Regions from separate parts of the Carnobacterium sp. genome, predicted to be linked through region 2. Evidence: riboswitches for the same ligand, from Rfam matches in the RefSeq annotation. Region 2 holds a riboswitch; each other region holds the start of a gene.

Region 1 (4,294 bases), on a different contig from region 2:
TTATTCTTTTTGATGAAAAAATGATAAAATTGATAAAATCACTAAAGTGTAATTTTTAAGCAAGCAATAAATTAAATAATTGGCTAGATAATGGATTAGTTCTCGAAAGGATGAAGATCATGCATAAAAATGGACTGATGATGCAGTATTTCGAATGGTATGTAGAAAATGATGGAAAGCATTGGAAACGGTTAAAAGAAGATGCAAAACATTTAAGTGAAATCGGGGTAACAAGTGTATGGATTCCACCCTGTTTTAAAGGTACTGGGGAAAAAGATAATGGATATGGCATTTATGACTTATACGATTTAGGAGAATTTGATCAAAAAGGAACTGTGCGTACTAAATATGGTACAAAAGAGGAACTAATAGCAGCAATTGAGGAGCTGCATAAATACGAGATCCAAGTTTATGCAGATGTTGTTTTAAATCATAAAGCAGGTGCAGATGGAGTTGAGCGATTTAAAGCGATTGAAGTGGATCCGGATGATCGCAATCAAACAATCAGTGAACCCTATGAAATTGAAGGATGGACAGAGTTTACTTTTCCAGGTAGAAAAGGAAAATACTCTGATTTCCAATGGCATTGGTACCATTTTTCAGGAACGGATTACAATCAAGAAAACGAGAAAAAAGCTATTTATCGCATTGAAGGACAAAATAAAGGCTGGGCAGATGATAAAACAGTAGATGATGAATATGGCAATTACGATTACCTAATGTACGCTGATATTGATTACAGTCATCCAGAAGTTATTGAAGAAACAAAAAAATGGGCTAACTGGTTTATTGAAGAAACGGGAGTAGATGGATTTAGGTTAGATGCAGTCAAACACATCAACGAAAATTTCATTTATGAATTACGTGAAAGTATTGAATCTAATTTTGGCAAACAATTCTTTATTGTTGGAGAATATTGGGATCAAAATTACTCTAGTTTAAATAATTACTTAGATAGTCAAGATTACAAGTTGGATTTATTTGATGTGGGTTTACATCATCAATTGGAACAAGCTTCAAAAATAGGTAATGAATTTGATTTGACACATTTACTTGACCAAACATTAATCAAAAACAATCCTACACAAGCTGTAACATTTGTAGACAATCATGATTCACAGCCAAGCCAATCTCTTGAATCATTTGTTGAACCTTGGTTTAAGCCTGCAGCTTATGGAGTTATCTTACTAAGACAAGAAGGCTATCCAGTGCTCTTTTACGGTGATTATTATGGTATTAAAGGGGATAACCCAATTGAACCTCAACGTGAAATAATCGATAAATTATTGTACCTTAAAAAGAATTATGCTTATGGAAATCAAACAGATTATTTTGATCACAGAAATTGTATTGGTTGGACTCGATCAGGAAATGAAGAGTATCCAAAGGGCTGTGCCGTAGTCATTTCAAATAGTGAAGAAGGATATAAAGATATGCTTGTAGGAAAAGAAAAAAAGGGATTTGTTTATGAAGATTATTTAGGCAATTGTGCGGAGACAGTAATTATTGATGAGGAAGGAAATGGTCATTTTCTTGTAGAAGCTGGATCCATATCTGTATGGGTTAATAAAGAAGAATAATTAAACTAAAAGAAAAAGATCAAGTTGTTGCTAACTAATGAATAGACTGAAAAAGTCTATTCATTAGTTAATTTTTTGTACTCTTAATGTCTATTTACTTAAGAGAATTGATTAAATAGTTTGTCTATAGTAAGCTTATAAGTAATTAAATGTTTTGCAGGGGGACACATGTGTGTTGAGAAGGTTAAAACCTGACCCTTTGAACCTGTTAGTTAACACTGACGTAGGGAGCACTATGTACATATGTATTAGATTATACGTACTGAGCTCTCCATTTTTATGGGGAGTTTTTCTTTTGTAAAACTTTTAATTGCGGGGGGACACACTTGTGTTGAGAAGGTTAAAACCTGACCCTTTGAACCTGTTAGTTAATACTGACGTAGGGAGCGATTAGTGTTTTTCTTATACACTTTTTTAGCCTCTACAACTGTTGTAGAGGCTTTTTTTTGCTTGCGTCCAAAATAAAGGAGGACTGAAAATTAGTTTTTTTTGATGAATAGTGAAAGAAATGGCAGACAAAAAAAGTAGAGGAAAGAGGAATGAAACATGTTAGTACAAATTAAAAAAAAAGCTCCTTTAGTGCATTGCATGACAAATTATGTGGTTGCTAATTTTACAGCGAATGGGTTGCTTGCAGTCGGTGCTTCACCTATTATGGCTGATGAAATGAACGAGGTCTCTGAAATAGTGTCGATTGCCCAAGCATTGCTTATTAATATTGGCACTGTGAATGATCGTACAGCAGAATCTATGATGTTAGCTGGGAAAAAAGCCAATGAATTATCCATTCCTATAGTGTTGGATCCTGTAGGCGTTGGTTCTACAAGTTATCGGAGACAATTGGTTCAACTATTTTTAAAAAATATTCAGTTTGATTTAATTCGATGCAATGTAGGAGAATTAGCAGCAATTGCAGGTGAGGTTTGGCAATCAAAAGGTGTAGATAGCGGCACAGGTGAAATAGATATTGCTCTAGTAGCAAAGCGAATGTCTTTGCAGTATAAGTGCTTTGTTATTGTAACAGGTGAATCAGATTTTATAACAGATGGGCATGAGGGAATTCATATTTCAGGAGGCAAGGAAATAGCGACACACATTACAGGTACTGGGTGTTTATTAAGTGCTATCTGTGCAGCGTCTCTTGCTATTGGAGATACAAATCAACTGCAAGATTTAGCAACAACGCTAAAAGACTACAAACAAGCTGCTGAGCATAGTACAAATGAGGTAGGAACGTTTGCTTTACAATTTATGAATGCCTTGCAAGAGTTAGCGGAGATGGAGAAATGATTGCATTAACAATTGCCGGATCAGATTCAGGTGGTGGTGCTGGAATTCAAGCAGATGTAAAAACATTTCAAGAACTTGGTGTATTTGGGACAACAGCTATTACAGCATTAACTGACCAAAATACACTAGGAGTCCACGGCATTTTTGAAGTATCACCAAGATTTGTACAACAACAAGTACAAACTGTGCTGGATGATTTTTCTATAAAAGCAATTAAAACCGGCATGTTATTCTCAACTGAAATTATTGAAGTTGTAGCTAAAATCATACAACAACAAAATATTCCGTTGATTGTTGATCCTGTGATGGTCGCAAAGGGCGGAGCAAATCTTTTACAGGATGCAGCAGTAACAACATTAATAGAAAAACTTTTTCCTTATACAACAATCTGCACACCAAATATTCCTGAGGCAGAACTGTTAACAGGTAGACGAATTAAAGAGGTTAAAGATATTGAAGAAGCTGCACAGCAAATCCTTCAAATGGGGGTTGAATGCGTGATTATAAAAGGAGGTCATTTAGATGGAGAACAGGCAACGGATAGAGTATACACTCGTCAGCATTCTTTTTCGATAAGCACCCCTCGTATACAAACAAAAGATACACATGGGACAGGTTGTACGTTTTCTGCAGCTCTTACAGCAAATATTGCAAAAGGACTATCGATAAAGGAATCTATAATTGAAGCAAAAAAATTCATCCATCTAGCTATTTCCACTCCTCTTCATATTGGAAATGGACATGGACCAACAAATCATTTTGCTTATAATGGTCAGCAAGGAATCTGTGAGGTAGTAGTAAGTGGATTGTAATATATTGAGCGTCTATTTTATAATGGGAACAAGGAACTGCACAAAAGACCCTTTGAAAACACTTGAAGAAGCATTAAAAGCAGGTATTACATGTTTCCAATTACGTGAAAAAGGTGAAGGGGCATTAACAGGTATCATCTATGAAGAGTTTGCTCGTGCTTGCCAAAAAATGTGTCAAGCATATCAAGTGCCTTTTATCGTCAACGATGATGTTGAACTAGCGCTTAAACTAGATGCTGATGGTATCCATATTGGACAAGAAGATTTAGCTCTTTCTAGATTTCGTAAACAAGCGAAAGGAAAAATAGTAGGCGTTTCTGTACACAATTCTAAAGAAATGGAACAAGCAATACTTAATGGAGCAGATTATGTGGGAATTGGTCCAATATACAAAACATGCTCTAAAAAAGACGCGAAGCCTCCTGCTGGATTGCATTTTTTAAGTGTTATGCGAAAACAGTTTAATAACTTTCCTATTGTTGGTATAGGAGGAATCACAGAAGAAAATGCTAGTGACGTTCTTTCTTCAGGAGCAGACGGGGTATCGGTTATTTCAGTTATCTGTCGCAGTAAAGATATTAGGCAAACGGTTAAAAACCTCCTTCTAACGAA
Region 2 (4,294 bases):
ATAGAATCAAAACATAAATTGTTATAGAAACCATTCGTAAAATGGCTGATTTCTTTGAAAAATGTTTAAGAAAAATCGACATCTATTCATTAAAAAAAAACTTTTAAAATGAAGCACAATAATCAGTGTAACATGAATAAAAAAAAATGAAAAACAAAACCATTTTCAAAAATAAGCTTTAATACCGTTGTTTTACCTTGACGACAGACCTGAGAGGGGGAATAAAAAAAATAAAAAAAGTTTTTAAAAGCGTTTTCTTTTTAGGTTTCTTGTAAAAAAAGATAAAAAATAAGATATAAAAATTGACATATAACTTGTGGTTTTTTAGTGGGATTGATAGACTTATTTTGAAGTGCTGGAAGAGTACAAATGAGGTGGAAAAAATGTTAACAGATTTACAAAAAAAAATTATTGAACATACAGAAGACTATGTATATAAATTATTAAAAGATGATGCTAGCGGTCATGATTGGTGGCATATTCATCGAGTCAGAAATTTAGCAAAAAGTATTGCAAAACAAGAACGTAAAGAAATAAATTTCTTTATTTGCGAGATGGCGGCTCTTTTACATGATGTGGCTGATGAAAAAATGAATAAAACAGAAGCTGATGGGGAGAAGAAAGTTAGAAGTTGGCTTTCAACTCATCCTATAACTGAAGAAGAAACAGAACAAATAATGGATATCATTCTTCACATGTCATACAAAGGTGGGACAAATAAAACTAAATTGACTTCAATAGAAGGAAAAATTATTCAAGATGCAGATAGATTGGATGCAATAGGAGCAATTGGGATCGCTAGAACAATGGCCTATTCAGGTTCAAAAAATCGATTGATACATGATCCGGAAAAAAAACCACGTGAACATCTTACTATAGAAGATTATCGTTCTGGAGAAGATACAGCTATTATGCATTTTTATGAAAAATTGTTAAAACTAAGGGAAGAAATGAATACAACTCCTGGGAAAAAGTTAGCAGAACAAAGACATGCTTTTATGGAACACTATTTATCAGAATTTTATGCTGAATGGGATGGGGACAGGTAAGGTAGGCTTATAAAGAGGTTTAATACAATAAATCAGTGGAGGTTAGTGTATGAATAGGATGGAAAATATTATACTAAGAGAAGCAACAGTAGGCGATGTTTCTATGATAGAAGATTATATAATAGAAAAAAATCCTTACACAGTGATGCCTATGGTCGGTATGACTGAAAGTTTACATGAAAATGAAAAATACCCTATCTTGATCTTAGACCAAGATACGATGGTAGGTTTCTTTATCCTTCAAACAGGAAATTCGGTATTAAACTATGTCTCAAATCCCAATGCTATTCTTTTAAAAGCCCATTCGGTCGATAAACGGTATCAAAAGCAAGGATATGGAAAAGCTTCAATGGAAAAATTACCGGAGTATATAGAAGAGCGATTTTCTTCTATTAATGAGATTGTTTTGTTGATTGATTACGATAACATCAGTGGACAAATGATGTATTTAAAATCAGGATTCAAAGATACCAAAAAGAAAGTAAAGGAAGCAGATGGGTATAAGTTTGTTTACTCAAAAATACTTGAGGGCAGTCTAGTTTAATCTGCTTAATAGTTGAATCATCAAATCGTATATTGACAAAAAATCAGTATAATTGTACTATATTATATGGAAGTAAAATTGAATGAACAACCATCACAAAGGGGTGCTGTAAAAAGCTGAGATTGAATCAATAGATTCTAACCCTTGGAACCTGTTCGTTAGTACGAGCGTAGGGATTGTGACGGGGACGAAATAATAGTGTTAAAATGATTATTCGGACTCCTCCTTTGATGTGTGGCACTGTTCAACACATGAAGGAGGAGTTTTTTTTGAGTAGTATGAGGTTACGTGTTTGGATAGAAGGGACGATAGTTGCCGCTTTAGCAATTGTGTTATCTTTGATTCCAACCAATATTGGAACAGGATTTACAATTTCGTTAGGGATGATTCCGTTAACGTTGTTTGCATTTAGGTATGGTTTTATAGCAGCGTCTGCATCAGGATTTTTATGGGGAGTATTGCATTTCTTAGTTGGAAACGCTAGTATATTGCATCCATTACAAGGATTTATAGAATATTTTGTTGCTTTTGCTTTTGTTGGTTTTGCAGGTCTGGTAAGCAGACCTATCCAACGATCTTTTAAAGAAAATAAAAAACTAAAGCAATATCAATTAATTGTCTTTGGAACGATATTAGGAACAGCAGCTCGTTTCTTCTGGCACTTTATTGCAGGGTATTATTTTTGGGGAAGTTATGCTCCAGAAGGAATGAATCCTATTTGGTATTCATTTATTGCGAACGGTGGAAGTGCACTCGTTACTGGAATAGTAACAAGCGTTGTATTAATCATCATAGCTAAAACGACTCCAATGTTGTTTTTACCAAAAAGTAAACATTAACCATTTTTTTTAAGGATAAATAAGTGAGAGATTGTGGCAGCTGCCCAATCTCTTTTTTGGTAATGAATTCCTGCAGTTCGCTAGTTTGTAGTAGCTAAAAAATTAGGGAAGTAGTAAGATTGACTAATAATAAAGTTGGAGAGGAATACGTCGATGCAGATTATCACATACATACTTTTGGGTTTTTTCTTTTTAAATATCGTTTTTGCTGTCATTACGGTTTTTCGTGAGAAACGAGATATTGCTGCTACTTGGGCATGGTTGCTTGTATTGATTCTTTTACCAGGAATTGGATTCATTTTTTATTTGTTTATTGGGAAAAAATTGACCCGTGAAAAGATATTTGATATCAAGTCTCAAGAAAATATAGGAATGCCAGAGCTCGTACAAGCTCAAAAAGAAATGTTAGCAGAGGATGAAAATTTATTATCTGCTAAACAAGCTACTGAAAACGCAAAAGAAATGGCAAGTTTATTTTTAGAAAGTGACGAATCAATTTTAACTAAAGGAAATAAAATTGAATTGTTCACTGATGGAGCACAGAAATTTAATTCTTTAATAGAAGATATTTCTAAAGCGGAGCATCACATCCATATGATCTATTACATTATCCATAACGATAAAATAGGAAAACGTGTTCTTAAAGCCTTAGAAGAACGTGCAGCTGCTGGAGTTGATGTTCTAGTTATCTATGATGCTTTAGGTTCTCGATCGTTAAAGCCTAGTTTTTTTAAAAAATTAAAAAAACTAGGTGGCAAAGCTGAACCTTTCTTCGGTTCAAAATTTCCATTGATTAATTTACGTTTTAACTACCGTAATCACCGTAAAATTGTGATTATTGATGGGAAAATTGGGTATACTGGCGGTTTCAACGTTGGAGATGAGTATTTAGGCGAGTATAAGAAATTTGGCTATTGGAGAGATACCCATTTAAAAATTCAAGGAAATGCTGTCCTTGCATTACAAAGTCGATTTTTAATGGATTGGAATGCAGCAGTTCCTAAACATAAATTGGAATATGAAGAAAATTTCTTCCCTTTAATTGATAAAAAAGGGCATACGAACGTACAAGTCGTTTCGAGTGGCCCAGATTCAGATCTTGAGCAAATCAAAAAGGGTTATATTAAGATGATCAGTATGGCTAAAGAGTCTGTTTTTATTCAAACGCCTTATTTTGTTCCAGATGATTCAGTATTGGAATCTATTCAAATTGCTATAATGTCTGGGATTGATGTTAAAATCATGATACCGAATAAACCAGATCATCCATTTATTTATCGGGCTACCATGTATTATGCTGAAGCTATGGCAGCAGTTGGTGCAGAAGTATATATTTACGATAATGGATTTTTACATGCAAAAACAGTAGTTGTGGATGGAGATATCTGTTCGATTGGAACAGCTAATTTTGATATCCGTAGTTTTAAATTAAATTTTGAAGTAAATGTTTTTATCTATGATGCTAAGATTGCTCAGCAACAGCAAAATTTCTTTTATGAAGATATGAAGAAAAGCTATCTACTGACAAAAGAAATCATTGATAATAAATCTAAATGGATGAAATTTAAACAAACTTTTTCTAGATTATTTTCTCCAATTCTATAAACTCATAAGCTAGCTAAAGAAAGATTTTGGAATACTAATTCCAAAATCTTTTTTTATGAGAAAAAATTAATCAAAAATCGTCAAATTTGATTAGAGTTAGTATGTTTGAGATAATAGTTTTGCATATGGTCAAAAAATAGAAAGAATATATAAAGAGGTGAGTGTATTGATAGAATTTAAAGATGTTTCAAAAGTATATAAAGGTGGGAAAAAAGCAGTCGACGCTATTAACCTTACATTTAATGATGGAGAATTTA
Region 3 (4,294 bases), on a different contig from region 2:
ACGAAAATTTCACCTTCTTCAACAGTGAAACTAACATTATTAACTCCGACAGTAGCCCCCGTTTCTTTTAAAATTTCTTGCTTAGATTTTTGTTCTTTCAACATTTCTAAGGCTTGTGTTGTTTTTTTACCAAAAACTTTCGATACATTTTCAACAGTTATTTTTGACAAAATAACATCTCCTTTCCCTTTTTAGGTATGAATCTCAAACTAGTAAATCAAAATTGATATTAAGAGAGAATCCAAACATAAATTGACTAGCCAACCACTTTCTATAGTAGTTTTATCTAAAACCCCTTTTACGAAAAACAACGACAACTATTCATAAAAAAAATAGTTCTAAATGGAACACAATAATCAGTGTAACATGAATGAAAACAAATGAAAAACCAAAGCATTTTCAAAAATAAGCTTTAGTACCTTTGTTTTGCCTTCATAACGGACCTTAGAGCATGAATAAAAAAAATGAAAAAACTTTTTTTTAGGTCGATTATTGGTCCTTTTCTAGAAAATGATCGATAAAAAATAAAATTACATTGGACATATAACTTGTGATTTTTGAGTGGGGTTGATAAACTTATTTTAAGTAGTTTAATGGCCAAAAAGAGGTGAACGATGGATGTTAACGGAATTGCAAAAAAAGATAATAAATGAGACAGAAGAATATGTCTACCAACTTTTAAAAGATGATGCTAGTGGTCATGATTGGTGGCACATTCACCGTGTGCGAAATTTAACTAAAAGTATAGCGCAAAAGGAAAAAGGAAGTATTAATCTCTTTATTTGTGAAATGGCAGCTCTCTTACATGACGTAGCAGACGGCAAGTTAAATAAAACAGAAGCTGAAGGAGAGAAAAAGGTCAGAGTATGGCTTTCTAGATTTTCATTAAGCAAACAAGAAATCGAACAAATAATGGAAATTATTCTTCATATGTCTTATAAGGGCGGAACGAATAAAGTGGTATTATCTTCTATAGAGGGGAAAATTGTTCAAGATGCAGATCGTTTGGATGCATTAGGGGCAATTGGAATTGCACGCACTATGGCCTACTCGGGTTCAAAAAATCGGTTAATTCATGATCCAGAAAAAAAACCACGAGATCACATTACAATAGAAGAATATCGTTCGGGAGAAGATACAGCAATTATGCATTTTTATGAAAAATTATTAAAATTAAAAAACGAAATGAATACGAGTATTGGAAAGGAAATGGCTGAAAAAAGGCATTCTTATATGGAAGCTTATTTAGAAGAATTTTACGCTGAATGGGACGGGGAGAAATAAGCAGAGGCTTTTCATTTCAATCGGATTGAAATGAAAAGTATAGGAGGTTTGTTATGGGTGAGATGGAAGGTCTGATATTAAGAGAAGCAACGGTAGGCGATATCCCTATGATAGAAGATTATACAATAGAAGAAACTCCATATACAGTGAAACCTATGGACGGTATGACAGAAAGTTTACACGAAAGTGAAAAACATCCGATTTTAGTGTTAGACGGGGATAAAATGGTGAGCTTTTTTATCCTTCAAACTGGAGACGCTATTCTAAATTATGGTTCAAATCCTCATGCTATTTTATTAAAAGCTCATTCAGTTGATAAGCGGTATTTAAAACAAGGATATGGTAAAGCTTCAATGGAAAAACTGCCTAAATTTGTTAATGAACATTTCCCTTCAATTAATGAAATTATACTATTAATCAATCACGATAATATTAGTGGACAAATGATGTATATAAAATCTGGATTTAAAGATACTAAAAACAAAGTGAAAGAGTTGGATGGCTATAAATTTATATACTCAAAGGCACTAGTGTTGCATTAAAATAGATCAATCCAAATTTTCGTAAAAATAAAAAATCCTTTACTCCTTTACAATGGTTGGAAGATGATTTATCCATAAGACCACTGTAAAGGAATGGTCTTATGGATAAGAATAAAACAAAAAAATTCATTTTGTAAATGGATTGAACCGTTTCTTTTAACTATTTGCCTATGGACTTGCAAGAGCAAATTACTCAAGCGAATGCCTACACTAAAAAGTTTGATTTCCATTTGTTTTTCAAGCACCTGAAACAATAGACCATGGTCAAAAAGTTTTATAGTCAGGATGAGAATGGACTGAAAAACCAGCATTATGTGGCCTTGGTAACGCAGCTTCTAACTTACCTGTTTAAGCTACGCACTAAGTTTCCGATGTCTAGTTCAAAGGTAGTAATTCAAACTTATGTAAATGAATATAAATGATAATGTTCCTATTATTATAATTGAAATTTATTTAGAATAATGTTATGTTTATGGAGTAAGAAAAATTAAATGAACAACCATCACAAAGGGGTGCTGTAAAAAGCTGAGATTGAATCAATAGATTCTAACCCTTGGAACCTGTTCGTTAGTACGAGCGTAGGGATTGTGACGGGGACGAAATGTTATTTATAATGATAATTCGAGCTCCTCCTTTGATGTGTGGCACTGTTCAGCACAATAGGAGGAGTTTTTTTGAGAAATGATCGATTACGAGTTTGGATAGAAGGTACAATATTTGCGGCTTTAGCTATTGTATTGTCCCTGATTCCAACAAATATTGGAACAGGATTTACCATTTCTTTAGGTATGATACCGTTGACCTTGTTTGCATTTAGACGTGGTTTCGTGGCAGGAACTGCAGCAGGTTTTCTTTGGGGGATACTACATTTTTTAATAGGAAATGCTAGCATTTTGCATCCATTACAAGGGTTTATAGAGTATTTTGTTGCTTTTGCATTTGTTGGTTTTGCAGGTGTAGTTAGGAAACCTTTACAACTTGCTTTTAAAGAAAATAACCAATTCAAGCAGTATCAATTTATTCTAATTGGAACGATTATTGGAACGATTGCCCGTTTCTTTTGGCACTTTATTGCAGGTTATTATTTCTGGGGAAGCTATGCTCCAGAAGGTATGAATCCCATTTGGTACTCATTTATTGCGAATGGTGGAAGTGCCTTAGCAACGGGAATAGCTACTAGTGTAGTTTTATGCATCATGGCCAAAACGACGCCAACCTTGTTTTTACCAAAAAAATAAGATTGGATTTACTTAAATAAGTCTATAGATTGAGAGATTGGATAATTACTCCAGTCTCTTTTTTTCTTTGACAGTTATTTTTTTTATACAGCTAGTTTCTAGTAGCTAAAAGAAAACGGAAGTAGTAAGATTAGACAATAACAAGGTGGAGAGGAATAACTGAATGAACATTATACTATACATAATTTTAGGGCTCTACTTTCTAAATGTTTTACTTTCTATTATCACGGTATTTCGCGAAAAACGAGATATTGCAGCTACTTGGGCTTGGTTGCTTGTGCTCATTCTTTTACCAGGTATAGGTTTTATTTTTTATTTATTTATCGGGAAAAAATTGACCCGCGAAAAAATATTTGATATTAATTCGCAAGAAAATATAGGGATGCCAGAGCTTGTGCAAGCTCAGAAAGAAATGCTGGCTGATGATGAAGAATTATTATCTGAAAGACAAGCGTCTGAAAATGCCAAGGAAATGGCTAGTTTGTTTTTAGAAAGTGATGAATCCATTTTAACAAAAGGAAATAAGGTTGAATTATTTACCGATGGGGCAAAAAAATTTGATTCATTGATTGAAGATATTTCTAAAGCAGAACATCATATCCATATGATCTATTACATTATTCATAATGATAAAATTGGGAAACGCGTCCTTACAGCATTGGAAGAACGTGCAGCTGCAGGAGTAGAAGTTCTAGTCATCTATGATGCGTTAGGATCTAGATCATTAAGACCAAAATTTTTTAAGACCTTAAAAAAATTAGGTGGAAAAGCTGAACCTTTTTTCGGATCTAAGCTGCCAATTGTTAATTTACGATTCAACTACCGGAATCACCGGAAAATTGTAGTAATCGATGGTAAAATTGGGTACACCGGTGGTTTTAATGTAGGAGACGAGTATTTAGGCGAATATAAGAAATTTGGCTATTGGAGAGACACCCACTTGAAAATTCAAGGGAATGCAGTGTTAGCTTTACAAAGTCGTTTTTTGATGGACTGGAATGCAGCTGTTTCAAACCATAAATTAGAATATGAAGAAAATTATTTTCCTTTGATCGATAAAAAAGGACACACAAATATCCAAGTTGTATCTAGCGGTCCAGATTCAGATCTTGAACAAATAAAAAAAGGCTATATTAAGATGATCAGTATGGCTAAAGAGTCAGTTTTCATACAAACACCGTATTTTGTTCCAGATGATTCTGTGTTAGAATCTATCCAAATTGCCGTTAT

The links. A riboswitch is a leader RNA that binds a small molecule or an ion and turns the genes downstream of it on or off. The one in region 2 is predicted to bind thiamine pyrophosphate.
Region 1: it holds a riboswitch for thiamine pyrophosphate, as region 2 does, so the genes downstream of both, thiM (hydroxyethylthiazole kinase) here and thiT (energy-coupled thiamine transporter ThiT) in region 2, are expected to answer to the same signal.
Region 3: it holds a riboswitch for thiamine pyrophosphate, as region 2 does, so the genes downstream of both, thiT (energy-coupled thiamine transporter ThiT) here and thiT (energy-coupled thiamine transporter ThiT) in region 2, are expected to answer to the same signal.

What each region holds. Positions count from the first base shown of each region.
Region 1 covers NZ_JBEMBC010000016.1:8,401-12,694, forward strand. The annotation lists gene ABS911_RS04970 (alpha-amylase) at 120-1,580, shown strand; TPP riboswitch at 1,729-1,827, shown strand; TPP riboswitch at 1,885-1,983, shown strand; gene thiM (hydroxyethylthiazole kinase) at 2,127-2,870, shown strand; gene thiD (bifunctional hydroxymethylpyrimidine kinase/phosphomethylpyrimidine kinase) at 2,867-3,682, shown strand; gene thiE (thiamine phosphate synthase) at 3,687-4,294, shown strand, end outside.
Region 2 covers NZ_JBEMBC010000081.1:3,007-7,300, forward strand. The annotation lists gene ABS911_RS12365 (HD domain-containing protein) at 384-1,049, shown strand; gene ABS911_RS12370 (GNAT family N-acetyltransferase) at 1,099-1,593, shown strand; TPP riboswitch at 1,683-1,786, shown strand; gene thiT (energy-coupled thiamine transporter ThiT) at 1,872-2,432, shown strand; gene cls (cardiolipin synthase) at 2,586-4,037, shown strand; gene ABS911_RS12385 (betaine/proline/choline family ABC transporter ATP-binding protein) at 4,195-4,294, shown strand, end outside.
Region 3 covers NZ_JBEMBC010000029.1:6,261-10,554, reverse strand. The annotation lists gene ABS911_RS07530 (quaternary amine ABC transporter ATP-binding protein) at 1-170, opposite strand, end outside; gene ABS911_RS07525 (HD domain-containing protein) at 619-1,284, shown strand; gene ABS911_RS07520 (GNAT family N-acetyltransferase) at 1,338-1,826, shown strand; TPP riboswitch at 2,325-2,428, shown strand; gene thiT (energy-coupled thiamine transporter ThiT) at 2,501-3,064, shown strand; gene cls (cardiolipin synthase) at 3,228-4,294, shown strand, end outside.